DNA from 3 places in the Cupriavidus sp. 05L310 genome. Region 1 is predicted to be linked to each of the others. Evidence: predicted binding sites of a transcription regulator. Region 1 holds the regulator's gene; each other region holds the start of a gene.
The links. Region 1 encodes LexA, which represses DNA repair genes until DNA is damaged. Its sites were predicted from a motif close to ACTGTATNNNNATACAGT; they were not measured.
Positions count from the first base shown of each region.

Region 2: the regulator LexA is predicted to act here: its motif matches at 5,728-5,745, upstream of recA (recombinase RecA).
Region 3: the regulator LexA is predicted to act here: its motif matches at 6,427-6,444, upstream of AC1DS6_RS12795 (CppA family protein).

Region 1 is NZ_JBFTOX010000067.1:44,686-54,825, forward strand. Features, by position in the region: gene AC1DS6_RS35500 (hypothetical protein) at 1-297, shown strand, start outside; gene AC1DS6_RS35505 (C40 family peptidase) at 369-1,028, shown strand; gene AC1DS6_RS35510 (inorganic phosphate transporter) at 1,117-2,127, opposite strand; gene AC1DS6_RS35515 (DUF47 domain-containing protein) at 2,141-2,767, opposite strand; gene AC1DS6_RS35520 (replicative DNA helicase) at 2,979-4,370, opposite strand; gene rplI (50S ribosomal protein L9) at 4,610-5,062, opposite strand; gene rpsR (30S ribosomal protein S18) at 5,094-5,372, opposite strand; gene priB (primosomal replication protein N) at 5,376-5,675, opposite strand; gene rpsF (30S ribosomal protein S6) at 5,750-6,124, opposite strand; gene AC1DS6_RS35545 (asparaginase) at 6,226-7,224, opposite strand; gene lexA (transcriptional repressor LexA) at 7,449-8,105, shown strand; gene AC1DS6_RS35555 (hypothetical protein) at 8,215-8,382, shown strand; tRNA gene AC1DS6_RS35560 (tRNA-His) at 8,552-8,627, shown strand; gene AC1DS6_RS35565 (hypothetical protein) at 8,826-9,101, opposite strand; gene AC1DS6_RS35570 (DUF808 domain-containing protein) at 9,885-10,140, shown strand, end outside.
Region 2 is NZ_JBFTOX010000034.1:58,132-68,271, forward strand. Features, by position in the region: gene AC1DS6_RS24110 (calcium-binding protein) at 1-93, opposite strand, end outside; gene AC1DS6_RS24115 (hypothetical protein) at 86-499, opposite strand; partial or broken gene AC1DS6_RS24120 (ParA family protein) at 520-681, opposite strand; tRNA gene AC1DS6_RS24125 (tRNA-Met) at 785-861, opposite strand; gene AC1DS6_RS24130 (MFS transporter) at 1,044-2,744, opposite strand; gene AC1DS6_RS24135 (DUF4212 domain-containing protein) at 3,002-3,319, opposite strand; gene AC1DS6_RS24140 (sensor histidine kinase N-terminal domain-containing protein) at 3,316-4,872, opposite strand; gene AC1DS6_RS24145 (response regulator) at 4,970-5,656, opposite strand; gene recA (recombinase RecA) at 5,967-7,034, shown strand; gene recX (recombination regulator RecX) at 7,173-7,640, shown strand; gene AC1DS6_RS24160 (DUF2889 domain-containing protein) at 7,941-8,615, shown strand; gene sucC (ADP-forming succinate--CoA ligase subunit beta) at 8,684-9,850, shown strand; gene sucD (succinate--CoA ligase subunit alpha) at 9,932-10,140, shown strand, end outside.
Region 3 is NZ_JBFTOX010000014.1:114,430-124,569, forward strand. Features, by position in the region: gene AC1DS6_RS12765 (GntR family transcriptional regulator) at 1-413, shown strand, start outside; gene AC1DS6_RS12770 (EamA family transporter) at 460-1,338, opposite strand; gene AC1DS6_RS12775 (hypothetical protein) at 1,790-1,975, opposite strand; gene AC1DS6_RS12780 (DsbA family protein) at 2,394-3,044, opposite strand; gene ppk1 (polyphosphate kinase 1) at 3,319-5,511, shown strand; partial or broken gene AC1DS6_RS12790 (helix-turn-helix domain-containing protein) at 5,704-5,869, shown strand; gene AC1DS6_RS12795 (CppA family protein) at 6,481-6,783, shown strand; gene AC1DS6_RS12800 (carboxymuconolactone decarboxylase family protein) at 6,838-7,629, opposite strand; gene AC1DS6_RS12805 (LysR family transcriptional regulator) at 7,772-8,713, shown strand; gene AC1DS6_RS12810 (LysR family transcriptional regulator) at 8,861-9,745, shown strand; gene AC1DS6_RS12815 (YbfB/YjiJ family MFS transporter) at 9,738-10,140, shown strand, end outside.

The DNA of each region.
Region 1 (10,140 bases):
CCGGTCAGCTATGTTTGCGGCGGTATCGCCGCGGACGAACAGCAACAACTGGCCGCGCAACAAAAGAACTTCAATATGGGCGTCCTGTTCACCCAGGGCGAGCGCGGCGAATATGTCGCCGATGTGGCCGTACGCATGACGCGAGAAGGCCACGAAGTGGCCAGCTTCACGGCATCGGGCCCGAAGTGCCTGATAAAGGCCCCGCAAGGCAGCTACAATATCGAAGCGACTTATAAGGGTCAGGCCAAGTCGATAACCGTCAGTACTGGCACATACAACGCACAGTTGCGCTGGTAGGCCCACGGGCGGCAGCTTCGCTGCCTGCCCGCCACTGGCGCGGCACCTGACCCGGGACCGGACCGAGAAGGATGCCACCGCGCCAGATAGCCCATACCGGAAGACCCGCGCCTTTGCTGGCCGGCGTCTTCGACAGCGCCCGCCTGCCCGCGCTTTGCACCGCTGCGCTGCTGCTTGCCGCCTGCGCCTCTGCTCCGCCGACGCGGCCCGGCGCCCAGTCCCGGGCATCGGCCCCGCCCATGGTCGATCCCAGCGCCGGGCTCGAAGAAGTGTCCATCCAGGCCATGTCCCTGGTTGGCACGCCCTATCGCTACGGCGGCAATACGCCTGACTCCGGCTTCGACTGCAGCGGCCTGGTGCGCTATGTCGTGCTGCGCGCCGCCAACGTCAACTTGCCGCGCACCACCGAAGCCATGGGCGATCGCGGAGTCGCGCTGGAGCGCAGCCAGGTGGCATCGGGCGACCTGGTTTTCTTCAATACCACGGGCCGCGCCAATTCGCATGTCGGCATCTATGTCGGGCAGAACCGCTTTGTCCATGCACCCTCCACCGGCGGCACGGTGCGCCTTGAGGACATGAGCAAATCCTATTGGGCCTCCCGCTACAACGGTGCCCGACGGGTCGCGACAGGGTTTACGCCGCCGCCGGCTGCCTCACCGGCGCCGCAGCCATCGGTTGTGCCGCCGGTGCCGGTGGACGACGACCCCATCGCCGCATTCGCCAATCGCTGACGGCATACGCTCTCCCGCACCGCAACAAACAAAAAGCCAGGCATTGCGCCTGGCTTTTTGCATTCTTGTCGAAGAGGTGTCCGATCGCTCAGAGCACGTGCCGGCCGATCCACCACGCGATGGCTGCCATGAAGGCAGAAGCCGGAATGGTCAGCACCCAGGCCCAGACGATGTTGCCCGCCACGCCCCAGCGCACCGCCGACATCTTCTGCACCGAACCCACGCCGACGATGGCGCCCGTGATGGTGTGCGTGGTCGACACCGGCACGCCCAGCGCCGAAGCGATGAACAGCGTGATCGCGCCACCGGTCTCCGCGCAAAAGCCGCCTACCGGCTTGAGCTTGGTAATCTTCTGGCCCATGGTACGCACGATGCGCCAGCCACCGAACATGGTACCCATGCCGATCGCCACGTAGCAGGAAACGATGACCCAGACCGGCGGCTCCGCGCCGCCCTGCGCCACGTGACCGCTGGCGATCAGCAACATCCAGATGATGCCGATGGTCTTTTGCGCGTCATTGCCTCCGTGGCCCAGGCTGTAGAGCGAGGCCGAGATCAGCTGCAGCCTGCGGAACCAGCGGTCCACCCGCGACGGCGGCGTGCGAAAGAACGTCCAGGCCACGATCACCATCATCAGCGAACCGAGCAGGAAACCCAGCAGCGGTGAGATCACGATAAAGGCCACGGTCTTGAGCAAGCCACCACCAACCAGCGCACCGGTGCCGCTCTTGGCCACCGCGGCGCCAACCAGGCCGCCGATCAGCGCGTGCGAGGACGACGAGGGAATGCCGTAGTACCAGGTGATCAGGTTCCAGGCAATGGCACCCATCAGGGCGCCGAAGATGACATAGTGATCGACAATATTGACGTCGATCGTGCCGGTTCCCACCGTGGCCGCCACCTTGAGGTGGAAGATAAAGATAGCCACCACGTTGCACATGGCGGCCATCGCCACCGCATGGTGCGGCTTGAGCACGCCCGTCGACACCACCGTGGCAATCGAGTTGGCGGCATCGTGGAAGCCGTTCATGAAATCGAACAGCAAGGCGAGCGCCACCAGCAGGGCGATCACCCACAAGCTCATTTGTATGGTCTGCATTCCGATGTGTGCCTCAGGCGTTTTCCAGGACGATGCCTTCGATGATGTTGGCAACGTCCTCGCACTTGTCGGTGATGGTTTCCAGTTGCTCGTAGATGGCCTTCAGCTTGATCAGGCGCTTGACGTCCGTCTCGTCGCGGAACAGCTTGGACATCGCCGCGCGCATTACGCGATCGGCCTCGGACTCGAGCTGGTCGATCTGCTGTGCCGTCTTCAGGATCGCGCTGGCATTGCTCATGTCTTCAAGCAGGCCGACCGCGATCTTGACCTGGTCGCAGCACTGCACGCAGATGGCGGCGAGCTTGCGCGCCTCGTCCGTCAGGCTGGTCACGTCGTACAGCGAGATGGTTTCCGCCACGTCTTCCATCAGGTCGAGGATATCGTCCATGGTGGTGATGAGCTTGTGAATCTCGTCGCGGTCCAGCGGCGTGATGAAGGTCTTGTGCAGCAGGTCGATCGTGTCGTGCGTAATGCGATCAGCCTTCTTTTCAGTGGCCTGCACGCGGCGCGCATGCGCCTCGGCATTGGGCAGATCGTTGACCAGCACCTCCAGCTCGCGGGCGGCGGTCACCGCGCAATCGGCATGCTGGTTGAAGTATTCGAAGAACTTGCCCTCGGTGGGCATGAATCGGCCGAACATGGAATGTTCCTTGTCGAAGCGCGGGGGCGCCGCGGGTTATTGCTGAATGAGGCAGGTACGCATTGCATGACAGCCGCCCTGGGGCGGCTGTCATCAAAACGCAATATTTTACAGGGTTGTGGAGCGAAGCCGGAGGACTTTGACAAGCGGCATGGACAATCCACCATCGCAGCCGAGCCACGATGCCCGGCAAGCCGCGCCAGGACAGGCTTCAGGTATCGTTATCGAAGAAAGCGGGGCCGCCGCTGAAGTTGTCAAACTTCGTGAATTGACCCAAGAAAGTCAGGCGCACGGTCCCGATGGGGCCGTTACGCTGTTTACCGATAATAATTTCGGCCGTGCCCTTGTCCTGCGAATCCGGGTTGTAGACCTCATCACGGTAAATAAACAGGATCACGTCGGCATCCTGTTCGATAGCGCCGGATTCACGCAAGTCGGACATCACCGGGCGCTTGTTGGGCCGCTGCTCAAGGCTTCGGTTCAGCTGCGAGAGCGCGATCACCGGACAGTTGAGTTCCTTGGCCAGCCCCTTGAGCGAACGCGAGATTTCCGAGATTTCGGTCGCGCGGTTTTCACCGCCGCCCGAACCCGACATCAACTGCAAATAGTCGATGATGATCAGGCCAAGCTGGCCGCACTGGCGCGCCAGCCGCCGCGAGCGGGCCCGCAGTTCCATCGAGCTCAGCGCCGGGGTTTCGTCGATGAACAACTGGGCATCGTTCATGCGCTGGATGGCATGTGTAAGCCGTGGCCAGTCCTCGTCGAGCAGGCGGCCGGTACGCAGGCGGTGCTGGTCCAGGCGGCCGACCGAGCCAAGCATACGCATGGCCAGCTGTGTGCCGGCCATTTCCATCGAGAACACCGCCACGGGCAGGCCCTGCTCCACCGCCACGTGCTCGCCGATATTCAGCGAGAAGGCGGTCTTACCCATCGAGGGGCGCCCGGCAACGATGATCAGGTCGCCCGCCTGCATGCCGCTGGTCATGCGGTCCAGATCGATGAATCCCGTCGGCACGCCCGTCACGTCGGTACTCGAGTCACGGTGGTACAACTCGTCGATGCGCTCCACCACCTGCGTCAGCAGCGGCTGGATCTCCTGGAAGCCCTTCTGCCCGCGCGAGCCCTCCTCGGCAATGGCGAACACCTTCGATTCGGCTTCGTCGAGCAGTTCCCGCACTTCGCGCCCCTTGGGGGCGAAGGCCGCACTGGCGATATCGTCGGCCGCGGTGACCAGCTTGCGCAGCACCGAACGCTCGCGCACGATTTCCGCATAGCGGCGGATATTGGCAGCACTAGGTGTGTTCTGCGCCAGCGAATTCAGATAGGCCAGCCCGCCCACCTCCTCCGCCTTGCCAGCGACCTGAAGCGTCTCGTAGACAGTGATGACGTCGGCGGGCTTGGTGGCGGCGATCAACCGGGAGATGCTCTGGAAGATCATCCGGTGATCGAAGCGGTAGAAGTCCGCTTCGGACAGGAAATCGGCGATACGGTCCCAGGCGGCATTGTCCAGCAGCAAGCCACCCAGCACCGATTGCTCGGCCTCGATGGAGTGCGGTGGAACCTTGAGATTATCTAGTTGGGGGTCTGCGACGGGCGCGTTCATGGGAAGGGATTATAACGGTCGCCGCCAGACAGCCGGGGGAGAATTCGCAGCCGGTTGTTACCGCGTCCGGCCAAGTGACGGCGGGACAACCAGCCCTGTGGCAATGATGCAAACGAGGGTAGCGGCCAAACAAAAAGGCAGGAGCAAAACGCTCCTGCCTTTTTGTTTGGTCAAGCCCGATACCGGCAACCGGCCCTGCCAGCCCAACAGGCAAGCGGGACCGGTAGCGAGATCAGTGCTTAGACGTGTTCGCCCAGGACGGAAACCGTCACGTCGACCAGCACGTCGGTATGCAGCGAAACGCTGACCGGATGGTCGCCGACGATCTTCAGCGGGCCATTCGGCAGGCGCACTTGCGCCTTCTCAACCTTGAAGCCTTGACCAGCCAGCGCTTCGGCGATGTCGGCGTTGGTGACGGAACCGAACAGGCGGCCGTCCACACCCGACTTCTGGGTGATTTGCACGGTCAGGCCGTTCAGCTTTTCGCCTTCGCCCTGGGCCGCGGCCAGCTTCTCGGCAGCTGCCTTTTCCAGTTCAGCGCGCTTGACTTCGAACTCGCTGATAGCGGTCTGGGTAGCACGGCGGGCCTTCTTGTTCGGGATCAGGAAGTTACGGGCATAGCCGTCCTTCACGCGAACGATGTCACCCAGGTTGCCCAGATTGATGACTTTCTCAAGCAGAATAATTTGCATCGTGTTTTCTCCTTAACGGACCTAGGGCCGATCAGTTCTTGTGCAGGTCGGTGTAAGGCATCAGCGCGAGGAAACGCGCGCGCTTGATAGCCGTATCGAGCTGACGCTGATAGTGCGCCTTGGTGCCGGTCAGGCGGGCGGGGGTAATCTTGCCGTTGTCGCCGATGAAATCCTTCAGGGTGTCCAGATCCTTGTAGTCGATCTGTTCCACGCCAGCCACGGTGAAGCGGCAGAAGCGCTTGCGCTTGAACAGCGGGTTTTGCTGCTGGAAGCGCTTCTTGTTCTTGTTGTCACGTTTGACGAATGCCATGATTCAATCCTTTTCGAATGCTTTACATCCAGTGATGTGAAAGACGAGAGCCTTGCTGTTGCGGTGCTTGCGGGCCAGGAATCCTTCGCAGTCGAGCATCGCGCCGAGCGGAGTCCGCTCAAGCCGCTGGCCGATCTGACCGATTCCCATGGCGGCGATGGCGAATTCCACCTGCCTGGGCGTTTGCGCCTCGACCGTCTCGCCCGCGTACTGCAAGATGCAGTTGACAACGGGGACCCCGGCCGGGGTGTAACGCAAGGCATCGCGTTCCGCGAGCGTTGCGCAGAGCCTTAGCTGGTTCAACGCACTCTCCCGCACCGATGCCCGCACTTGCCGCCGCGGCGTTCAACGCCCACGGCAACCACAACAGTCCGCACTTAGGCGGCCTGGACTTCGCTGGTCTGTTGCGCGGCCTTGCGGGCTTCTTCGCGCTGCACTTCCTTCATCATCGGGGACGGTGCGGTTTCGGCCTTCTTGGTCTGAACGATGAGGTGGCGCAGCACCGCGTCGTTGAACTTGAACGCGTGTTCGAGTTCAGCCAGGGTTTCCTTGCCGCATTCGATGTTCAGGCAAACGTAGTGAGCCTTGGCCAGCTTCTGGATCATGTAGGCCATCTGACGGCGGCCCCAGTCTTCCACACGGTGGATCTGGCCTTCCTGCGACGTGACCAGCGTCTTGTAACGCTCGATCATGGCCGGAACTTGTTCGCTCTGGTCCGGATGGACGATAAATACGATTTCGTAATGACGCATTGACGCTCCTTTTGGATAAGCCGCCCGGGCGCCATGTCCGGTGCAGCAAGGTTGGATAGCCTTAAAGTATAGCGTGCTTTTGCCTTTTGGAGCAAGCCGCCTTAGTTTTCGGCGAAGAGCGCCTGCAACGCAGCGGGATCCGCAGCCAGTCCGGGCGTTGTCGCCAGGGCCAGCATCAGGAGCACGCGCGCCTTATATGGATTGAGATCGCCTGCAGAAACGAAGGCACCTGAAGCCGGTCGTGGAGGTGCCGGCATTGCCACATGCCCTGCCCCGGTGCGCGAGCTACGCACCACGGCCACTCCCGCCCCGGCCGCGTCCACCAGCGCATCGACCAGCGACTGGTGAACCGACCCGTTGCCTGCGGCCGCCACGACCAGCCCCGCCACACCTGCCTGCGCCAAAGCATCCACCACCAACCGGCCGGGCTCCGCGTAACTAGCAATAATCTCCACCTGCGGCCACTTGCACGGCACGGCCCAGGCCCGGTCCGGCAACAGCCGGGGCGCACGGACAAATCGCACGAGGTCGTCCTGCACGAACCCGATCGGGCCAGCCAGCGGCGACACAAAAGCGTTGACCGCTGACGTATGTCCCTTCACCACATCCCGCCCGGCATGGATTTCCTGATTAATCACCAGTAGCACGCCCTTGCCCGCCGCCCCGGCGCTGGCAGCCACCCGTACCGCGTCCAGCAGGTTCAAGGGACCATCGGCCGACAGGGAGGTCGAAGGCCGCATCGCCGCCGTCAGCACCACCGGCACCGTGCCCACCCATGCCAGATGCAGCAGCATTGCCGTCTCCTCCAGCGTATCGGTGCCATGGGTAATCACAATGCCCGCCACATCGGCCTGCGCAGACCAGAACGCAACGCGTTCAACCAACCGGGCCCAGAGGACGAACGACATGTCCTTGCTATCCACCTGCGCCACCTGCTCCGCCTCGACGCGGGCCACGGCACCGAGCGCCGGCACAGCATCAAGCAGCGCCGTCACAGGCACCGTGGCCGCCTGGTACTTCGCGCTGCTGGCAGCACTGGATGAAGAACCGGCAATGGTGCCACCGGTAGCAAGCACGACGACACGAGGCAGGAGGGACATGGCGAGATAGAGATCGAAAGCCAGAAAGGTTAAGCAGCGAGCGAAAAATTAGGCTGCAAGTGCCGCGAATTGTAACGCCCAGGCTCACGCCGCACGGCGCGGCGAGCCTCGCCTGACGCACCTGTCGATGCGCAAACTCCCAAAATTCCGCTTGCACTTCACTCGATACTGTATAAAATCACAGCATACTGTTTAAACATACAGTGCTTTCCAACACGGCGACCATGGCGACCCTGACACCGCGACAGCAGCAGATTTTCGATCTGATTCGCAGCAGCCTCCAGCACACGGGCTTTCCGCCCACACGCGCCGAGATCGCCGCCAAGTTCGGCTTCTCATCGCCCAATGCTGCCGAGGAACACCTGAGGGCTCTGGCCCGCAAGGGCGTAATCGAACTCACCCCCGGCGCCTCGCGCGGCATCCGGCTCAAGGTTTCGCGCAGCGACTCAGAACTACCAGACCAATTCTCGCTGCCAATGGCCGGCGTGATGCAACTGACGCTGCCCCTGGTCGGGCGCGTCGCGGCCGGTAGCCCGATCCTTGCCGCAGAACACATCGATCGCCAATACCAGGTCGACGCTTCGGTGTTCGACGTGCAACCTGACTACCTGCTCCGGGTACGTGGCCTGAGCATGCGGGACGCCGGCATCCTCGATGGCGATCTGCTTGCGGTCAAGCGTGCCAGCGAGGCCCCGAACGGCAAGATCGTCGTTGCGCGACTGGGAGACGACGTCACCGTCAAACGCCTCAACCGCCGCGGCGACTCGATCGAACTCATTGCCGAGAATCCCGATTTCCCCAGCATCATCGTGCGCCCCGGCCGCGAAGAATTCTCTCTGGAAGGTATCGCCGTCGGCTTGATCCGACCCAGCGGCTTCTGACGAGTGCGGCTGAGGCGGGCAAGCCCGTATCACGCCGACGCCCGATTGTGCCAACGCCGCCCGCTAGTCGGGCACCGCTAACTGTTGTTGCAAGTCACCAGGTGTAGCCATGCTGCCAGCCAACCGCCTCTCCGCCCGCCGCCCCGTCAAGCCCGTACCATTCCGCCAATCCAAAGGCGTGCGTATCTACCAGGGTGCGCAACGACGCACCATGGTGGGCAGCATGGCAGCCATCTGCCGCATGCTTGAGCTGGAGGAGTCGGCCAAGCTTTCATAGGTGGGTTACGGCAGCACTCACTTGCGCGCGTCGCGGTAACCGACCTAACCGGCTGAAATCGCATAAGGCAGCGCAGAGAAAAAATTTGTGCAGAGTGCTAGCCATCCGCCTTTTGGTATTGTATGATCTTGTTCTTCGTTGCTCAGCAGCCAGCTGAGCAACCTCTACGGTGGCTGTAGCTCAGTTGGTAGAGTCCAGGATTGTGATTCCTGTCGTCGTGGGTTCGAGTCCCATCAGCCACCCCAAGAATTTGCCCTGCAAAACAGCGCCTTAACCAAGGCGCTGTTTTCATTTGTGCATCCCAAAGCCGGGTTCCATTCCCGCCATCCTCCCACGGTGGGAATACTTGCAACCGCCGGTGTCAGCACCACCGGCTCGATCTAGCCTGCTTCAGCATACCCCTCCCCCGTTTCTTCCACGCAGCGACCTCTCCCATCCCTTAGCTAGTCCGCAAGAGGGAATCCAAATTCGCCGCGCTCCAGATCTCGTTCAAATGCGACTGTCCACGAAATGCCGGTAGCTGCGGGATAGACTTGGACGTCTCCGCCCACTCGGGCGACAGTGATTTTCCGGGGGATATGACTCGCCCCGCTGCCTCGCGAAATGCCCTCTTCCTCGCTCACCTCGAAGTCTTCTCGAACAAATCCATGCCGCGCGCAGGCGGATTCAAAGTCGCCGCGTTCATTCACGGGCAATTCGTGGAACAGCTTTTGAACCATGGCTATCTCCCAGAGCCTGGCAAAATCCTAGCATGACGGCAAACCAGCGCGCATAGCCAGAAGCGCCAGGCATGAGCCTCATCGAGCGAATGAGAGTGCGGAATCAAAGTTCTACGAGGTGCCTAGATGCTCAGCGCCAGGAGCATCTCACACGATGGCGATTGCACAAGCGAACCTTGACCAAGCGATTTTGGACTCCGCTGAACATTATCGCCGGGCGATTGCCAACGCTTAACAGGCGCGTCTCCTGACTATCACGGCTACACCTGGGCCGACCGATAGCGGGGGGATCGTCAGCCACCGCAGGTCCGTTGAGTACCGCAGTAAGGCGCCTGGCAAAGCATCGTGCGACAGGTTCACAGTAAAAATCAGCCATCTCAAAAGCAAATCAGATCGAACTGCTCTTGCCTGGATCGCATACCCACTAGGTATGGCAGTTCGTCATCCAGCCATTCGATGGGCAAACTCGAATGGATGCGCTGCCCCTCCTGACGCAATTCGCGAGTTGGCTCCACTGCCACGACGCGACGCCCAAGCCGCGCAACAGGAATGACGCGACAAGCATTGATTTTAGATATTTCCCCTACGGCCGAGGAAGCGAACGGTTCTCGCTCGATTTTAGCCTGCAAGCTAACAGCCCACTGAAGGCGAACCGCCAGGATCGCCCCCAAATAGAGTGGGTATGGGATCAATCGCCGTCTTTCCATATGGCAATATCTTGCCATGCGGCCTTGATCACCTGAAGGGCCTCTCCTACTCAGCACCGACATGGGAGCTTGAAATATGGCCGGCACCAGCCTGCTTTTGTTGATCGACGACATCACCTCGATCCTTGACGATGTGGCAACCATGAGCAAGGTGGCTGCCAGGAAGACCGCTGGTGTCCTGGGCGACGATCTTGCCCTCAATGCGCAACAGGTCAGCGGCGTGAAAGCCGATCGCGAGTTGCCGGTTGTGTGGTCGGTTGCGGTGGGTTCTTTGCGCAACAAGGCGATTCTGGTACCGGCTGCGCTCGCAATCAGTGCTGCGACCCCTTGGG
Region 2 (10,140 bases), on a different contig from region 1:
TGCCATAGACCGCTCCTCTGAGTTGTAGGCGTCGACGACCACCTCCATCTCGATTCGCTGTTCGCGGTCCGGCTCGATCTTGCGTTTAGACATGTTTGTCGTACAGATGTTGATGGAAGGCTGGAAGCTCAGAGGTCGACGACCTTGTGCAGAAGTGCAAACGAGACACGCCAGTGGCCTCATCGGGATTGCACTGCACAGAAGCAGTCTTCTGGCTGATGCGTACGATGGTGCCGATGCGCTCGTGCAAGTGCTGATCCGTGAAGGCCACCGTGTCACCAACCATGAAGTCAGCACGTTGCGCACGGGGCGGGGATGGAGAGGTTTGCGGTGACGGTTGGGCCGCAGCGGTGGCATCGGCGATGACCGCGGCATAGGGCAAGGCCCAGCGCCGGCGCGTGGCGGTGTCCTCGACCACGGCCTGCGTCTGCCGCAGCTCGAGGATACGGCCCTGCCGCAGCGGCTGGATGAGATCGTCGGCGACGTAGCTGGCGGTCATGCCGATATGCAGGTGCCGGCGGCTCTCCAGGATCCGGGGTAGCACTTGGAGAGGGAGGGCTGGATATCGGCGTCGATGAGGAGGACGCGCAGACCCATATCGGCGAGCAGACCGCCGAGGGAGGCGGCGAGCGTGGTCTTGCCGACCCCGCCCTTGGTGGACAACATGCAGAACTTGATCATTGCTGGCGCTCCGAAAGTGAAAACTTCGGGAGGGCCAAAAGCAAAGCCCCTTCAGGTCTGAGGCCTGAAGGGGCTGGCAAGTACTGATTTCCTACAGAAATACTGGTGGCGAATCAGGGATTCGAACCCCGGACCTGCGGATTATGATTCCGTCGCTCTAACCGACTGAGCTAATTCGCCAACGAAGACCGCTATTATACATGTGGATTTGGACCTGTCAACACCCTCTCCTAAAAACTTTGTGGGGGTGCAAGGCGCCTTCGCCGCGCCCAAAAAAAAACCGGCGGACCTTGTGGCCCGCCGGGTGGAGCGACTGATTACCGGATCAGTCGTGCATGAGCTCGTTGCCCTGGATGCCAGGATCAGTCGTTGGCGTAGATGTTCACATCCTTGGTTTCGCGGATGAACAGCGAGCCGATGACCAGGGTGATGCCAGCGATGATGATCGGGTACCAGAGCCCGTAGTAGATGTTGCCGTTCTGGGCCACCAGGGCAAACGAGATGGTGGGCAGCAGGCCGCCGAACCAGCCATTGCCGATGTGATACGGCAGCGACATCGAGGTGTAGCGGATCCGGGTCGGGAACATTTCCACCAGCATGGCCGCGATCGGGCCGTACACCATGGTCACGTAGATCACCAGGATGACGAGGATCACCAGCACCATGATGGTGTTCATCTGCGCGGGGTCCGCCTTGGTCGGGTAGCCGGCCGAGGCCATCGATTCGCCCACCTGCTTCTTGAACGCGGCGATCTGTTTCTTGCTGGCGTCGTCGAAGCTGTGGCCCGCCGGTACCAGTGCGGCGTTGAAGGAGGCAATCTCCTTGTCGCCGATCTTCACCGATGCCACCGTGCCGGCCGGGGCTTCCACGACTTCATAGCTGGCAGAGGCTTGTGCCAGGGTCCGCTTGACGATGTCGCAGGAGCTGCGGAAATCGATTTCGCGGGCGATCGGGCTGCCCTGGAAGGAGCATTGCTTCGGATCAGCGGTCACCACGATCTGGGCGCTTTGCTGCGCGCGTTCCAGCGCCGGGTTGGCGTAGTGGGTGAGGGCCTTGAACAGCGGGAAGTAGGTCAGCATCGCCAGCGCGCAGCCGGCCATGATGATCCACTTGCGGCCAACCTTGTCCGACAGCGAGCCGAAGAAGATGAAGAAGGGCGTGCCGATCACCAGGGCGCCCGCGATCAGCAGGTTGGCGGTGGTGGCGTCGACCTTCAGCACCTGGGTCAGGAAGAACAGCGAGTAGAACTGGCCCGTGTACCAGACCACGGCCTGGCCGGCGGTCAGGCCCACCAGCGCCAGGATCACGATCTTCAGGTTGCGCCACTGGCCGAACGACTCGGTCAGCGGTGCCTTGGAGGTCTTGCCCTCGGCCTTCATTTTCTGGAAGGCGGGCGATTCGCTCATCGACAGGCGGATATACACCGATACGCCGAGCAGCAGGATCGAAACGAGGAACGGAATGCGCCAGCCCCATACGTCGAAGTTCGGACCGGTCAGGTTGCGGCACACCAGGATCACGATCAGCGACAGGAACAGGCCGAGCGTGGCGGTGGTCTGGATCCAGGCCGTGTACGCGCCGCGCTTGCCGTGCGGCGCGTGCTCGGCCACATAGGTGGCAGCACCGCCGTACTCGCCGCCGAGCGCGAGGCCCTGTAGCATGCGCAGCCCGATCAGGATGATCGGGGCGGCCCAGCCAATGGTGTTGAAGCCCGGCAACAGGCCCACGATGAAGGTCGAGACCCCCATGATCAGGATTGTCACCAGGAAGGTGTACTTGCGCCCGATCATGTCACCCAGGCGGCCGAATACCAGCGCGCCGAACGGGCGCACGATAAAGCCAGCGGCAAAGGCGAGCAGCGCGAAGATGAAGGCCGCGGTCGGATCCAGCCCGGCGAAGAACTGCTTGGCGATGATGGCCGCCAGCGAACCGTAAAGGTAAAAGTCGTACCACTCGAACACCGTGCCGAGCGAGGAGGCAAAAATCACCTTCCTCTCTTCGGCGGTCATTGCCGAGCTCTGGGCGCTGCTTCCGGGCACCGCCACGTTCTGTGCATTAGCCATTGTCTCCTCCGTTTGTGATCGGAATCTTTCGGGGCCGCATGCGCGCTCCAGCTCTAGCACGCACGATTACCTCCGAAGTTGCAATGGATTGTGGGTGGTGAAACTTACTGCGTTCTGACAATTTCCGCGCCGTACGCCGCAAAGTGCTCGGGGTATACGCTAGGCAAAAAACGGGCTTGGCATTGCTGCGCCGCGACGCGCGCGGCCGCGGAAAATCGCACCGGAACCAGTGTTAAGGGGCGCGTCTGTATTTCTTGCTATGCAGCATCGTCATGCTGCCGGGCGGGCGCGCCACCGTTGTCGGCATCTTCGTCATTGTCGCGGTTCATGCGCCAGGCATATAGCGCCGCCATCAGGACGTAGACGACCAGCGCCCCCTGCGCGCCGACCCAGAAGGAGAAGGGCCAGCCGAAGAAATCGAAGCGCAGCTCGCGGGCGAACCAGGCCACGCCGAAGGTGACCACGAACCAGATCGACAGCAGCACGGCGATCCAGCGCAGGTTGCGATGCCAGGCGCGCCGTTCGGACTGGTCGGCCTGGTCGCGCCCGCCGCGTGTGTGATCGGGATCGTTCATGCTGGCTCCAGGATGGAGGGCCGGCGCAGCGTAATGCGGAAGCAGGCGCCGGCCAGGCGCGGCTCCGTCTGGTAGACGTGGTCGAGAATGCTGACGTCGCCGCCATGCTGCTGCACGATCTCTCGCACGATGGCCAGGCCCAGGCCACTGCCCTGGGTCTTGGTGCCGAGTACGCGGTAGAACCGCTCCATCACGCGCTCGCGTTCGGACACCGGGATGCCGGGCCCGGTGTCTTCCACTTCGAGATACGCGAAAGGCTCGAATGCATCGGCGCTGACCCGCACGGTAGCGTGGCCATCCGCGGGCGTGTAGCGGATGGCGTTGTCGATCAGGTTGTTGAGCATCTCCGTCAGCATCAGGCGGTTGCCTTGCACCATCACGGGGTGGTCGTCGGCATCCACGCCCAGATCGATGCGGCGCGCCCAGGCCTGCGGCAACCAGTCCTTGACCACTTCGCGCGCCAGGGCGGCCAGATCAAGCGGCGCCATGTTGCCCGCGCCGGCCAGGTTTTCCATGCGTGCCAGCGACAGCAGCTGCGTCACCATGTGGGCGGCGCGCTCCGAGCTGCCGGCGATCTGCGCCAGCGATTTGCGCAGTTCCTCCGGCGACTGTTCGCGCTGCGCCAGTTCCGCCTGCATGCGCAGCCCGGCCAGCGGCGTTTTCATCTGGTGGGCGGCATCGGCGATAAAGCGCTTTTGCGTCTGCACGGAAACGTCGAGCCGCGCCAGCAGGTCGTTGAACGAGGCCACCAGCGGCGTGATTTCCTGCGGTGCGGCGTGTTCGTCGATGGGGCTGGTGTCACCGGGATTGCGTGCGCGGATGCGCTGCTGGATCGCGGTCAGCGGGGCCAGCCCGCGCGTCAGGCCGAACCACACCAGCACCACCGCCAGCGGCAGGATCACGAACTGCGGCAGGATCACGCCCTTGATGATTTCGTTGGCCAGGCGCGCGCGCTTGTCGAGGGTTTCGCCAACCTGCACCAACACCGGCTGCGCGTCGCCGCCCTGCTCGAGATCGACATAGGTGTAGGCCACGCGCACGTCGTTGCCCGCGATGCGGTCGTCGCGCAGCGAGACCAGCCCGGCATGGCCGCGGTCGTCTTCGCCTGGCAGCGGCATGTCGTTGTCGCCGGCGACGAATTCGCCATGCGTGCCCACCACCTGGTAGTAGATATTGTCGGTTTCATCGGCGCGCAGGATCTCGCGCGCGGACAGCGGCAGTTGCAGCGTGACGCGCCCGTTGACCTCGCGCACCTGCTGCGAGAGCACAATGGCGCTGGCTTCCAGCGAGCGGTCGAAAGGGCCGTTGGCGATCGATTTTGCCACCAGGTAAGTCACCGCAATGCTCATCGGCCACAGCAGGAGCAGCGGCGCCAGCATCCAGTCCAGGATCTCGCCGAACAGCGAGCGCGGCGACGGGTGGCCGGCGCTGTCTTCAAGGTGTGGCAGGGCCCCGGCCAGCGCTTCGTCGCTGACGATCTCGTCAGGCGCGGAGGGAGGAGGGGCGGCGCGCGCGGGCCGCTGGCGCCGCCGGGGCAGTCGCAGCAGGCTCATTGGGAAAAGGTGTGGCAGGGCCTGGCGGCGTGGCCGGCAGGCAATGAAGCAAGGATGGCGCGGGTTCTGTTGCTGATTCCGATTCTAATGGCGACTCCTAGTCGTGCGCCACGGCGGCCTGGAATTTCTCCAGGCAGTAGCCCAGCCCGCGTACCGTGGCAATGCGGATGCCACCCACCTCGATCTTCTTGCGCAGCCGGTGCACGTAGACTTCGATGGCGTTGTTGCTGACTTCCTCGCCCCATTCGCACAGGTGGTCGACCAGCTGCTCCTTCGACACCAGCCGCCCGGTGCGGGTGAGCAGGATCTCCAGCAATCCCACTTCGCGCGCCGAGAGATCCAGCATCTGATCGTTCAGGTAGGCGATGCGGCCGACCTGGTCGAAGGCGAGCGGGCCGTGGTGGGTCAGCGTGGCGCCGCCGCCCGTGCCGCGCCGCACCAGCGCGCGCACCCGCGCTTCCAGCTCCGAGAGCGCGAAGGGCTTGGCCATGTAGTCGTCGGCGCCCAGGTCCAGGCCCTTGACACGTTCGTCAACGCCATCGGCCGCGGTCAGGATCAGCACCGGCAGCATGGCGCCGCGCGTGCGCAGCCGCTTGAGCACTTCCAGCCCCGGCATGCGCGGCAGGCCGAGATCGAGGATCAGCAGGTCGAAGGTCTGGGTCGACAGCGCGGAATCGGCTTCGACCCCGCTGGCCACATGGTCGACGGCATAGCCCGAGTGACGTAGCGAGCGCGTCAGGCCATCTGCCAGCACATCGTCATCTTCGGCGATCAGAATACGCATGGTTGTCTCCACCCTGGCCCGGCTGTGTCGCCCCTTTCCATCAAATGACGCGGGCGGGACTTGCCAAGCATACTGTTTTTTTATACAGTACCCGCTTATGCCGGTCGCATTCGATTTGTCTCCGATGCAAACCGGGCTTTACCGAATTTGTACTGGTTTTTTACCGAACGTTCGCCCCAATGTTTGCCCCTGCTGCCAGGTTCATCGTCATCAGGAGTTCGCGGCGCGGCGCGGGCTGGGCGGTTGCCCGAAAAAAGCGGGTGGCGCGCCACATGCGGCCTATTTATACACCATTGACGGAAGGACGACCATGGATGACGGCAAGAAGGCGAGTGCTGGCGTAAGCGCCGAAAAGCAGAAGGCGCTGGCGGCCGCGCTGGCCCAGATCGAGAAGCAGTTCGGCAAGGGCTCGATCATGAAAATGGGCGATGCCGAAGTCGAGCAGGATATCCAGGTCGTGTCCACCGGCTCGCTGGGCCTGGACATCGCGCTGGGCGTTGGCGGCCTGCCGCGCGGCCGCGTGGTGGAAATCTACGGTCCGGAATCCTCGGGCAAGACCACCCTGACGCTGCAGGTCGTGGCCGAGATGCAGAAGCTGGGCGGCACCTGCGCCTTTATCGACGCCGAGCATGCGCTCGACGTCAACTACGCCAGCAAGCTGGGCGTGGCGGTTGGCGATCTGCTGATCTCCCAGCCGGACACCGGCGAGCAGGCCCTGGAAATCACCGATGCGCTGGTGCGCTCGGGCTCGGTCGACCTGATCGTGATCGACTCGGTGGCGGCCCTGGTGCCCAAGGCCGAAATCGAAGGCGAGATGGGCGATTCGCTGCCTGGCCTGCAGGCCCGCCTGATGAGCCAGGCGTTGCGCAAGCTGACCGGCACCATCAAGCGCACCAACTGCCTGGTGATCTTCATCAACCAGATCCGCATGAAGATCGGCGTGATGTTCGGTTCGCCCGAAACCACCACCGGCGGCAATGCGCTGAAGTTCTACGCCTCGGTGCGCCTGGATATCCGCCGCATCGGCTCGATCAAGAAGGGCGACGAGGTGATCGGCAACGAAACCAAGGTCAAGGTGGTCAAGAACAAGGTCTCGCCGCCGTTCCGCGAAGCCTTCTTCGACATCCTGTATGGCCAGGGCATCTCGCGCCAGGGCGAAATCATCGACCTGGGCGTGGACGCCAAGATCGTCGAGAAGTCCGGCGCCTGGTACAGCTACAAGGGCGAGAAGATCGGCCAGGGCAAGGACAACGCGCGTGAATACCTGCGCGAAAATCCCGATATCGCCGACGAGATCGAAAACAAGGTGCGCGAATCGCTGGGCGTGGTGCTGATGAATGGCACGCCGGCCGCCGCTGTGGCCACCGCCGAAGACTGAGCTTCGCCGGCCGGGGCGCTCCCGGCCGCGAACCCCGCCCGGGGCGGCACGCGCAGCGACGCGCGCCGCCCCGGTTTGCGTTTTTGAAGCGCATTTTCACAGCTCGATGTCGAGCTCACACTGCCGAGCTCCATCCTCATGGCCACCCGTCCCCCTCTTTCCCTGAAGGCCCGCGCCGTAGGCTACCTGTCGCGGCGCGAGCACAGCCGGGCGGAGCTGGCACGCAAGCTGGCCCCGCACGCCGAATCGCCCGAAGCCCTTGAGCAATTGCTGGATGCGCTGGAGCGCGAGAACTGGCTGTCCAACGAGCGCTTCGTCGATAGCCTGGTGCACCGGCGCGCCAGCCGCTATGGCGCCGCCCGCGTCATGCAGGAAGCCCGCACCCACCAGCTCGGCGGCGAACAGCTCGCCGACCTGCAGGAGCGCCTGCGCGGCTCCGAACTGGAGCGTGGCCGCGCGGTCTGGCAGAAGCGTTTCGGCACGCCACCCGCCACGCCCGAGGAAAAGGCCAGGCAGATCCGCTTTCTGGTGGCGCGCGGTTTTTCCCGCTCGGTGGTGAGCCAGGTGATCAAGGGGGCGGATGAGTGGCTGGACGGCAGCGATTGATGCCGTGGGCGGACCTGCCGGATCGCGGTCCGAAGTGATGCCGCGATGGCGTCTTGCACCGGCGCGGTGCGCATACCTGTTTTGCCAGTAGGCGTATTCCGCGCTGACCGCATGTGATCCGGGCACCGGTTCAGTCCCGCGCATCCGCGCATTTTGACGCTCCACAGCGCTTGCCCGTCACACGACAATTCCCGGCAACAGCCCTGGGTGCAGTTTGTTCCCGGCCAAAGTTGTCCGGCATGTTAAAATCCTGCGGTTTTCCGGCCCAGCCGTCCTTTTCTCCCGCTCCTGCCTGGTGTTATGCCGCTTTCCCCGCCCGTCAATCGCGCCCTGCGCCACCGCCGTGCCATCACGGCCGAGGCCTATCTTAGGGACGATGGCCTATGGGATATCGAAGCGCGCCTGACCGACACCAAGCCCCGCGAGATCCCGCTTGCCGGTGGTGGCGTGCGCCCGTTGGGCGAGCCGCTGCATGATTTGTGGCTGCGCATCACCATTGACCTGCGCATGAACGTCGTGGACGCCGACGCCTGTTCCGACTGGGTACCGTATCCCGGCCAGTGCGACACCATCGGCCCGGCCTATCGCAAGCTGATCGGCCTGAACCTGATGAAGGGTTTCCGCAAGGCGGTGAAAGAGCGCCTGTCCGGCGTGTCGGGCTGCACCCACCTGACCGAGCTGGCCGGCGTGCTGCCGACCACCGCGATCCAGGCCTTTGCCGGCGACGTGTTCAATATCCGTGACGCCGGCACCGAAGACACCAATCCCGAACCGCCTTACCAGTTGCACGGCTGCCATGCCCTGCATTTCGAAGGTGAGGTGGTGCGCCAGTTTTACCCGCGCTGGTATGGTCACCAGCCAAAGCCGAGGATCAAGACCGAAGGGTCGCCGATCCCGGCGGCGCAACCTTCGGAGGCGCTCGCCGCCACCGATGGCGGCGCCACGTCCCGCAGGCCTACCGGCACCTCTGGCTAAGCCAGGCCGGCCTGCTATCCGCCGAGATTCCATCTCCACTTTTTACGCCTACCCGAAAGGAAACACGCATGAATATCCATGAGTACCAAGGCAAGGAAATCCTGCGCAAATACAATGTGCCGGTTCCGCGCGGCATCCCCGCGTTCTCGGTCGATGAGGCCCTGAAGGCTGCTGAACAACTGGGCGGCCCGGTATGGGTCGTCAAAGCGCAGATCCACGCGGGCGGCCGCGGCAAGGGTGGCGGCGTGAAGGTGGCCAAGAGCATCGACGAGGTCAAGACCTACGCCAGCAACATCCTGGGCATGACGCTGGTCACGCACCAGACCGGCCCGGAAGGCAAGAAGGTCAACCGCCTGCTGATCGAAGAAGGCGCGGACATCAAGAAGGAACTGTACGTCAGCCTGGTCGTCGATCGCGTTTCGCAAAAGGTGGCCCTGATGGCCTCCAGCGAAGGCGGCATGGACATCGAAGAAGTCGCTGCCCACAGCCCGGAAAAGATCCACACGCTGATCATCGATCCGTCGGCCGGCCTGCTCGACGCGGACGCTGACGACATCGCCCGCAAGATCGGCGTGCCCGACGCAAGCGTGGCGCAAGCCCGCCAGGCCCTGCAAGGCCTGTACAAGGCATTCTGGGACACGGACGCCTCGCTGGCTGAAATCAACCCGCTGATCCTGACCGGCGACGGCAAGGTGATCGCGCTCGACGCCAAGTTCAACTTCGACTCCAACGCCCTGTTCCGTCACCCGGAAATCGTCGCTTACCGCGACCTGGACGAAGAAGATCCGGCTGAAATCGAAGCTTCGAAGTTCGACCTGGCCTACATCTCGCTGGACGGCAATATCGGCTGCCTGGTGAACGGCGCCGGCTTGGCCATGGCCACCATGGACACCATCAAGTTGTTCGGCGGCGAGCCGGCCAACTTCCTCGACGTGGGCGGCGGTGCCACCACCGAGAAGGTGACCGAAGCCTTCAAGCTGATGCTCAAGAACCCGAACCTGAAGGCCATCCTGGTCAACATCTTCGGCGGCATCATGCGTTGCGACGTGATCGCCGAAGGCGTGATCGCTGCATCCAAGGCCGTGTCGCTGTCCGTGCCGCTGGTCGTGCGCATGAAGGGTACCAACGAAGAGATCGGCAAGAAGATGCTGGCCGACTCGGGCCTGCCCATCATCGCGGCCGACACCATGGAAGAAGCCGCCCAGAAGGTCGTGGCCGCTGCCGCGGGCAAGTAAGCCAGACGCGAACACGAACGCCAGCAGCGCGCCGGGGCCAGGCCTTCGCGCGCTGCTTTGAGCCAAGCAAAGGATTACAGCATGTCGATTCTGATCAATAAAGACACCAAGGTCATCACCCAGGGCATCACCGGTAAGACCGGCCAGTTCCACACCCGTGGCTGCCGCGACTACGCCAACGGCAAGAACTGCTTCGTTGCCGGCGTGAACCCGAAGAAAGCCGGCGAAGACTTCGAAGGCATTCCCATCTACGCCAGCGTCAAGGATGCCAAGGCATCGACGGGCGCCAC
Region 3 (10,140 bases), on a different contig from region 1:
ATGTCATGCGCGAGGTGCTGGAAGGCACCGCCGCCGCGCTCGCCGCGCGCCACGCCACCGATGTGGAAATCTCGCTGCTGCGCGATATCGTCCAGCGCGACCTCGCCATCGCCGACCAGCCCGACAAGCTCGCCGCCAACAACCGGCTCTTCCACGAAACCCTGCACCGTTGCGCGCACAACCGCTACCTGCTCAAGACGCTACGCTCCCTGCACGAGTCGATGGCGCTGCTGGGCCGCACCACGCTGGCGCTGCCGGGACGCGCGCAGGTTTCCTACGAAGACCACATCGCACTGGTGGAAGCCCTGGAACAGCGCGAGCCCGCGCTCGCCGAGCAAATCACGCGCCGGCATATCCAGCAGGCCTACAAGGCACGCCTGTCGATGTGGATCGAAGAACAATCCGAATCCTGAGCCGCCGCCCCGCCAGTTGCCTCGGGCGGCCTCCGGCCTCCTGAAGTCACGTCGCCGCGACCGCCCGCGCGCCGCGCCAGGTACCCAGGCTAAGCACCGCAAGCGCCCCCAGGATCAGCGCCACCGCACCCAGGGTCTGCGGCGCGATCTGCTCGCTGCCCAGCCAGGCGCCTACAGCCAGGGCCACCGGCGGGTTGACATAGACATAGCTGCTGGAAATCGTCGGCGAGACGTTCGCCACCAGATGCATGTAGGCGGAAAAGGCCACCAGCGATCCCGCCACCACCAGATAAACCCAGGCCCACCACGCCTGGCTGCTGACGGTACGCGGCCAGGGTTCGCCGAGCGCAGCGGAAAGCGCCAGCAGGATTGCCCCACCCAGCAGCATCTCCGCGGCAAACGCCACCGCGCCGCGTGGCAGGTCCAGGTGCCTGGCGAGCTGCGAGCCGAACGACCAGCTGGCAATGGCCGTCAGCAATGCCACAACCCCGGTGGCACTCGCGCGGAATTCCGCGCCGCCGGTCAGCACCAGGATGCCCTGGCTGCCCAGCGCGATGGCCAGCCCCTCATACCAGCGCGGCCGCCCGCCGAAGCAGAATCCCCAGAACAAACCAAAGATAGGCATCGCGCCGATCATCACGGTGGTCGCTCCGGAGGAAATGGTCTGCTCGGCCACCGCAGTCAGCCCCATGCCGCCGACCAGCAGGAAACCCGCCAGCACGGCGCAATTGCGCAACTGGCGCAGCGTCGGCATGGCAGCACCGCGATACCGCAGCCACAACGCCAGCAGCAGGCCCGCGCAGACAAAGCGCGAGCCCATCATCAGGAACGGCGGAAAGCTCTCCAGCGTGAAGCGGATTGCGAGATAGGTCGTGCCCCAAACCAGATAGGTGATCAGCAGGCAAAGGACGAGGCGGGGCGACAGCATGGCGAGCGCGGAGTGCCGCAGAAGACAGGGGCCTCCACGATAACGCCATCCCGCACGGCTTCAAAAGGAAAACGCCTGGCAAGCGTTGTTAGGCAAACTCACAAGGCAGGGAGACTGGTCTACCCGGAAGGCGGCAGCCGAAAGTGGAAGCCGGTGAGCGCTAACCGCGACCTGGTGAGTATCAAATAAAAAAACCGGCCAAGAAGCGTTGCGCTCCATGGAGCGACGCGTTGGCCGGTCTTGCCGCGTGGAAACATCCACGCCGGTTTCACGTAGTGCCTGCCCTCGCTTTTCAACGCGCGCCGGGGCGCGGCGCGAGCGGCAGTGATACAGCCGTCAAACCAAGACTACACACATCAACAACAAACAATAGCTAACTACAGTGCACTACAGCAGCAATTACTCTTGATTCGCGCTTCTTGATGTCGGTGCTCTGGCAATTCGGCAATCAGCCGTTCGCGAAAACGATCTTTGCCTTGCGAGCCTGGCTTTGCAGGCGGCCAAACACGTCTTGCACGGCGGCGATGGCGCTCTTCACGTCATCGATAAAGGCCGGGCTGCGGGGACCGAGTTCGCGTTCAATCAGTTCGCGTTCGAGTTGGTCGGTCATCTTGATATCGGATTGCGAGTTCATGGCTTTCTTCCTTTCAGGGATAACCCTCATCGGGTTTTCCCTAGTATAGCAAAAGGAATGACGCATCGCAGCATTAGGTGATAGTACGTATGCAAGATGCCAACAGAGGCGCTGCTTCACCAGCATCACTCGAAAATGATACTCAAAAAGCACAAAACGACATTGCCACCCGTATTTTGTAACGGATGAAGGAAATGAGCCCGGGCTGGGCAACTTCGGCGAACCGCAGGCCAACCTGCTGGGCCCTGCCCGCTGACAAGCCAGACTGGCCCGCTCTTGGGGTCGTTCCGCTTGGCGGCCGGATAGACAAGGCAACAGGCGCCGGCAGTGGAGAATGGCGCAGAAGGGAATTAGCAGCCGCCCAGGCAATAGATCATCGTAGCCAAGCGTCACCGTGGTGGTGACAGGCAGGCCTGCGTCAGGCGCGCGCCGCCAATTGCTCCAGCACGGACGCCAGGCGGTGCTCGATCATGCCGGCACTAGCGTACCCGGTCGTGATGCCGTGGAGTTCGCTACCAACGCGCAACAGCAGCGTGGGGAAACTGGTGACGCCCCACGAACGTGCCAGGGCAAAGTCCGCGTGCGTCTCGGTGATGGTCGCAGGTGCGCGCCACGCCGCCTCGAACGTAGCGGCATCGATGCCGTACCCGAGCCGTGTCAGCGCTTGCGATGCTATGCCGGCCAGCACGCCGGCATCGGTCGTATTCAGGGCATCCATGTAGAACGCATGCTGCAGCGCATCGAATACGGCGAGCAGGTTGCCCTGCCCGGCGAGGATGCGCGCGGTGACGACCGCCCGGCACACCGGCTCCGTGTCGTAGACGAAATCTTCGCGCGCCAGCAGGCCTTCGCGGTTGAATGGCATGCCGCTGGCTTGCTCGACCCGAGCCCAGTGTTGCAGGCGCACATTCCTTGCCGCGTCGTCCATGATGTCCGTGGCCCCCGCGCGCAGGCCCCCGACCACCACGCCCAGCGGCAGATCCGGGAAACGCGCCACCAGCGCGGACAATTCCTTGCCGAAGCCGTAACACCACGAGCACATCGGGTCCGCAACGTAGATCAGTTCCATTTGGATTCCAGGATTTGACTTTCCAGGTAGCGAATCGCGTGAAGCGGACAATGCGCGCTGCAGCGTTGCCATGCAGGGCTCCATCATGCATGTGAGCGCCCTTGGCCGCAATCCACTTCCGCTGCACGGGAAGAGAACATGGAACAAATCTTGCGTATGCGCTTTTGCCATTCCCGCCGGCGACTGGAAGAAATGTGCGGTGTTTCGCCCACAGTTCCACTCCTCAATCGCCGCGCGGCGCGGTAATATCTATCCAACAGGCCATCGGCGCGCGATGGCCCATTCCAAAGAAGGATTCAAGCGCATCATGGAAGAAGGCTCGGCTGCTCCACTAGAGATCGCCCCTTCCCTCCCTCTCGCACCAAGTGATGTTCGCGGCGTTCCGTCGGACTTCCTTGCCAGCGCGAGCGCCAACATCGGCGCCAACGCGCTGCAGCTCTTCCTGAATCGAGAAGCGAGCCAGCTGGAGTTCAACCGGCGCGTGCTCGCCCAGGCGGAGAATTGCGACATCCCGTTGCTGGAGCGCTTGCGCTTCCTATGCATCTTCAGCAGCAACCTCGACGAGTTCTTCGAGATCCGCGTTGCCGGCCTCAAGGAACAGATCAAGCTGCAGGCGATCGCCAGCGGGCCGGACGGGCTGGACACGCGGCAGGTCTATGCGCTGGTCAGCGCACGCACGCATAAGCTGGTCGCGGAGCAATACCACCTGTTCAATGATGTGCTGATTCCCGAGCTGGACCGGCAGGAAATCCGCTTCCTGCGCCGGCCGCACTGGACGCCGGAACAGGCCGAATGGATTCGCGCCTTTTTCTTCCGCGAGTTGATGCCCGTGCTGACCCCCATCGGCCTCGATCCCGCGCATCCCTTCCCGCGAGTGCTCAACAAGAGCCTGAACTTCGCGGTGGAACTCGAAGGCAAGGACGCCTTCGGCCGGGAGGCTGGCGCGGCCATCGTACAAGCGCCCCGCTCCCTGCCCCGCGTGATCCTCCTGCCGGAAGAGATCTCCGGCTGCAAACACGGCTTTGTGTTCCTGTCTTCCATCCTGCATGCCCACGTCTGCGAACTGTTTCCCGGCATGTATGTGCGCGGCTGCTACCAGTTCCGGGTCACCCGCAACAGCGAACTGTTCGTCGACGAGGAAGAAATCAAGAACCTGCGCGATGCGCTGCAGGGCGAACTGCCACAGCGGCATTTCGGCGATGCGGTACGGCTTGAGGTCGCGGACAACTGCTCCGACGAGATGACCAGGTTCCTGCAGAACCAGTTCGGGCTGGAGGACACCGAGGTGTTTTCCGTGAATGGCCCGGTCAACCTCGTGCGGCTGCTGCCGGTGCCCGACAGCGTGGACCGCGAGGACCTGAAATATCCGCCATGCCGGCCAGGCTTGCCGAAGGCGCTGCAGGGCCAGCCGGACATGTTCCGCGCCATCCGCGACGGCGATATCCTGCTGCACCATCCGTACCAGTCGTTTGCCCCGGTGGTGGATTTCATCCGCCAGGCCGCTGAAGACCCCGATGTGATGGCCATCAAGCAGACTGTGTACCGCGCCGGCAACGACTCGGCGCTGCTGCAGGCACTGATCGGCGCCGCGCGCAGGGGCAAGGAAGTCAGCGTGGTGGTGGAACTGCTGGCCCGCTTCGACGAGGAGGCCAACATCAACTGGGCGGCGCAACTGGAAGAAGCCGGTGCCCATGTGGTGTACGGCGTGGTCGGCTACAAGTCGCATGCCAAGATGGCCATGGTGGTGCGGCGCGAAGGAAAAAAACTCAGGCGTTACGCGCATCTCTCCACAGGCAACTACCACTCGCAGACCGCCAGGAATTTCACGGACTTCGGCTTGTTCACGTGCAAGGAAGCCATGGTCGAGGATGTGGCGAACGTGTTCTCCCAGCTGACCGGCCTGGGCCATCCCGGCACGCTTACCCACTTCTGGCAGGCGCCGTTCACCCTGCATTCGGCATTGCTCGACGCCATCCGCCGTGAGGGCAAGCACGCCAAGGCTGGCCGCAAGGGACTGATCATTGCCAAGATGAACGCCCTGATGGACCCGACTATCATCCAGGCGCTCTACCAGGCATCCTGCGACGGCGTGCGGATCGAACTCATCGTGCGCGGCGGCTGCGCCTTGCGGCCCGGCATACGCGGCCTGTCGGAGAATATCCGGGTGCGTTCGGTACTTGGCCAGTTCCTCGAACATGCGCGGATTTTCTACTTCTATAACGACAAGGCCGAGGACGTGCGGTTGTCCAGCGCCGACTGGATGGAACGCGACTTCTTCCGGCGCATCGAAGTGTGCTTCCCCGTGCTGGACAAATCGCTCAAGAAGCGCGTGATCGAGGAAGGCCTGAAGATCTACCTGAAGGACAACCGCGACACCTGGGAGATGGACTCGGATGGCAACTACCGCCGCCGCCGTGGCCGCCACCTGGTCTCTGCCCAGAGCGCACTGAGCGTCGCACTGGCGTGATGCCGCTGCCGGTCCGGCCGGCGCGCTGCGTCACATCCGCCGCCCGGCTCGTTGTGGGAGATCCTGACCACCGTTGCGTCCGGGCTGGCAAGCTGCGTCGGCGCACAGCCGGCAAGCAGAATGCCCGCCGCAATCCATGCGACGGCTGTGGTGGCTGCGGTGTTGTTGGTGGCGGTAGTGGTGGCGGTGTTCATGAAATCGCGCGAGCTCGCCCAGTACATCGGCATCACCGATGCCCAATCTCTCCCTGCTGAAATCCGGCAAGGTCAAAGGTATCCGTTTCGATACGCTGGAGAAAATCTGCGAGGCGCTGCAGTGCCAGCCGGGGGACCTGCTGGAGTACCGCGCCGATCCGCCGGAGGAGGACCAGGCATGGAAAACCCGCCAGCCGCGCCGGGCTAACTGCAAACAATTGTCGCGCCTGGCATCCGCATTTGCGCTGGTACGGCCAGCAGGCTGGCTTTGCGGCAAGTGCTGCGTCCAGCTCCCCCCAATCGAGTGATATCCCTGCGATAGTGATCTTGCGCATACTCGCACCTTCCCAAACCACTCGCCCCTAGACGGGCGCGGAGCGAGGTGCCTGTGCTCACCTTCATTTACTGCAGCTACGCGATTGCCTGCATCTTCGCGCTATGGCGGGCGGCCCGCTGGGTGGACAAACACCATCCGGCGCTGCGAGACACCCATGTGCCCAAACCGGGTGCGGACGCACCTCGCGAGGCCCCGGAAAGGAACCAGCAAGCTAGCCAGCGCCGCCGTCACGAGAAGCGGCCCGCCGGGCAGGCACGGGTGCCCCAACGTCCTGGCGCAAGCGCGGCTGCCTGCATGGTGCTGTAGCGCGCCCCGCGCTCTGCCAGGCGAATCTGCTCCGCCCGAAGCGGGCTGCCCGTATCTCATCCTTGAAAAACGCAGATTACTGTATATATTTACAGTAACTGTATGGATGAACAGTATTCACGGGAGCCCATCATGGAACACCTTGTCCGGGTACAGAACGAATACGACAGGCAGGTCCTGGCGTGGCTGCGCGCCCGCGTCGGCGATGCGGTGGTGCAAGCGGCCGCGCAGCGGCTGGCGGGAGAACGCAAGCCGTATCTCTCCACGATCTGCCGCAGCCTGAATATCGCGCCGCCGTCCCGGCGCACGCTGCGCGCCCAGTCCAGCCGCGCCAGCCGGGAGGTCGGGGACCGCTACCTTGCCTCGATCCGGCAACTGCTGGCGCGGCCGGCACCGGCGCGGTCCCCGCAGCCGCAGTCCGTCCGAGCTTGTTGAAGCCGTTCAAGCAGGCCGTGCCGAGGCCCGCACGGCGTTAGCGCGGCTCACCCGTCAATGCCGCTCCGGCGGGCGCTCCGCCAGCACCGCCCTGGCCGCCAGCGCGGCATTGATCGCGCGTGGAAAACCCGCATATGCCGCGAGATGAATGATGGCCTCCACCATTTGCTCACGCGAGCCACCCACGTTCAGCAAGCCGTGCATATGCACCTTGAGCTGTGGCGTGGCCGAGCCAATGGCTGCCAGCGCGGCCACGGTCACCAGTTCCCGCGAGACCAGGTCGAGGCCGGGCCGGGTATAGATATCGCCGAAGGCAAACTCGATGATGAAACGACCGAGGTCGGGCGCAATGTCCTCGAGCGAGGCAAGCACGCGCTCCCCCACTTCGCCGTCGATCTCGCGCAAGCGGGCAAGCCCCGCCTCGAAGCGCGATCCGCCCTGGTCCGGCGCGGGAGTGCCGGTATTCACGGCAACGCCCTGCTTCGCGAAGACTTCCCTTGCGGCGGCGATGCCGTTGAGCGCCGCGGGAAACCCGGCATACACCACGAGATGATTCATCAGTTCGACCAGTTCGACCGGCGTGCAACCGGCATGCAGCGCCCCGGCCAGATGGAACCTGAGCTGTGGCTCAAGCCCGCCCATGGCCGCAAGCGCCGCGACGGTGACGAGTTGCCGGTGCCTCCGGTCGAGTCCTGGGCGCGGGTAGATCTCGCCGTAGACGAAACCGATCGCCAGGCTGGCCAGGTCAGGGGCGATGTCACGCAAGGCTTCGACCAGGGACGGCTCGTCCGTCTGTTCGATGGCGGAAAGTTGGGCGCGGCCAAGTGTCATGGTCTGCGTATTCATGCGGTTTCCTTTTTTTGATTCGCATCGGGAGGTCCTGGCGGCGCGGTGCCGTCGGCAGGACAGTGAGGCAAGCTTAGCGAGCGCGTTCGCGCGCCGCCAATGCCTTCGGCGTGATACCTTTGGCGTATCACAAGGACATCCGATGCAAAGCCGCCTGGAACTCTGGCAGTTGAACTATTTCGTGGCCGTCGCGGACGAACTGAGCTTTCGCCGCGCGGCGGAACGGCTGTCGATCACGCAGCCTCCGCTGACGCGGCAGATCCAGGCGCTGGAGGAAACCATCGGTGCGCGCCTGTTCGAGCGGGATCGCAATGGCGTAGCACTGACGCCCGCGGGCAGCCGCCTGCTGCCCGAGGCGCGCGAGCTGCTCGCCAGCGCCGATGCCCTGCTCGCCCGAGCCCGGCAGCGCGCCACGCGCAACCACGGCCTGCGGCTGGGCATCACCACCGTGTTCGATGCCGCCCTGTTCACCTGGCTCGCGCCGGCATTGCAGGCACAGGCGCCGGAGATCAGGCTGCTGCAGAAACGCCAGATATCGCAGCAATCGATTGCCGACCTGCGCCGTGGCGCGCTCGACGCGGCGCTGATCGGCCTGCCGTCCGCCACCGGCGAACTGGCGGTGGAACACTTGTTCGACGACCCGCTGGTGGTGGCGTTGCCGGCCGCGCACCGGCTCGCCAGGCGCAAGCGCATCTCACTGCCGGAACTGCAAGCCGATCCGTTGTTCTGGGGCCAGCGGCGGCTGAATCCCGCCTACTTCGACCACTACGAGGCCGTCTTCCGCGCGCTGGACTATGCACCGCAGCGAGTGCAGGAACCGGCGGACCACCATGTGCTGCTGGGCCTGATCGCCGATGGGCAGGGCGTGGCGCTGGTGCCTTCCTCGCTGCAGGCGATGGCGCGCGCCGGTGTGGTCTACAAGGAACTCAAGGAGCAGGCAGACCTGCGGATCGGCGTGGCCGTGGTCTATGCCGCCAGCAATCCGGCCCCCGCGCTGCCGCTGCTCCTGGAAACCCTGCGCGCCCGCTACCGTCCTGCGCCGGCTGCCTCCCCAGGCCGCAAGCGCCCGGCCACGCGCCGCTGAGCGCCAAGGCTGGCCGCCAGCCCTCGGGACCTTCCCGGCGCGTCCACCCTGCCAGCATCAGGGATTTCTTGACTTATTCATCCCCATCAATGATAGTTATCCTGAATACATTCTCTTTTTGAGAACAAACTTAGTGAAAGGATTGCCGTGGACCTGGCCGAACTTGAGATCTTCCGGGCCGTTGCGCTGGAGGAAAGCGTGACCCGGGCCGCCAAGGCCCTGGACCGCGTGCAATCGAACGTGACCACCCGCGTCAAGCAGCTTGAGGAGGAACTGGGCGTCGCCTTGTTCCTGCGCGACAGCAAGCGCATGACGCTGACGCCCGAGGGCCAGCGTTTCCTGGGCTATACCGAGCGGCTGCTGGCGCTCGCCGAGGAAGCCCGGCAATCGATGCGCGGCGATGTGCCCTCCGGCACGCTGCGCGTGGGCTCCATGGAAAGCTCGGCCGCCAGCCGCCTGCCCCGGCCACTGGCGCGCTACCACGGCAAGTGGCCGGATGTGCGGATCGAGATCCAGACCGGCACCACGCAGGCCCTGGTCGATTCCCTGCTGGCGCATCGCATCGATTGCGCCTTGGTGGCCCATCCGTCGGAAGGCGCGCCGGATGCACTCGACATGGACGTACTCGGCCCCGGCCTGGAAGGCACCTTCCTGTTTTCCGAAGAACTCCTGCTGGTGCTGCCGCCCAGCCATCCGCCGGTGCGCACGCCACAAGACATCACCCTGCGCAGCCTGGCCACGTTCGCGCGTGGCTGCACCTATCGCATGTGCGCCGAAGCCTGGCTTGCCAGCGGCAAAGGCCCGCAGCTGGCGCTGAATGTGCTGGAACTGGCTTCGTACCACGCCATCCTTGCCTGCGTGACGGCGGGATCGGCAGTGGCCATCCTGCCAAGATCGCTGCTGGCGCTCCACCCCGGCGCGGCGAACCTGCAGACCGTGCCGGTACGTACGGCGCACACCTTCCTGGTGCGCCGTACGGGCTTCATGACCTCGGCTTACGCGGCCTTCTTGCAGGAGTTGCAGCATGGCTAGGATCCAGCCGGTCCCCGCGAGCGGGGACGCCGCCCTGCGCCAGAGGATGGCGCCGTGGATGCCATCGCTTGCCGCCGCGCTGGTGCTTGCGGTCGGCATGGGCTTCGGGCGTTTCGCCTTCACCGGCATGTATCCGCTGATGGTGCGCGACGGCTTGCTGAGCGTCAGCGCCGGCTCGCTGGCGGCATCCGCGAACTATGCGGGCTACCTGGCCGGCGCCCTTGCCGTCACCCGCATGCCGGAACGCGCGGCACCGCAACTCTGCCGCATCGCCCTGCTCGGTACGGCCGTATGCCTGCTGGTGCTGGCACTGCCCGCCGCGCCGTGGTTCTTTATCGCGGTGCGCTTCCTGGCCGGCGTTCTCAGCGCGATCGCACTGATCAGCGCCTCCGTCT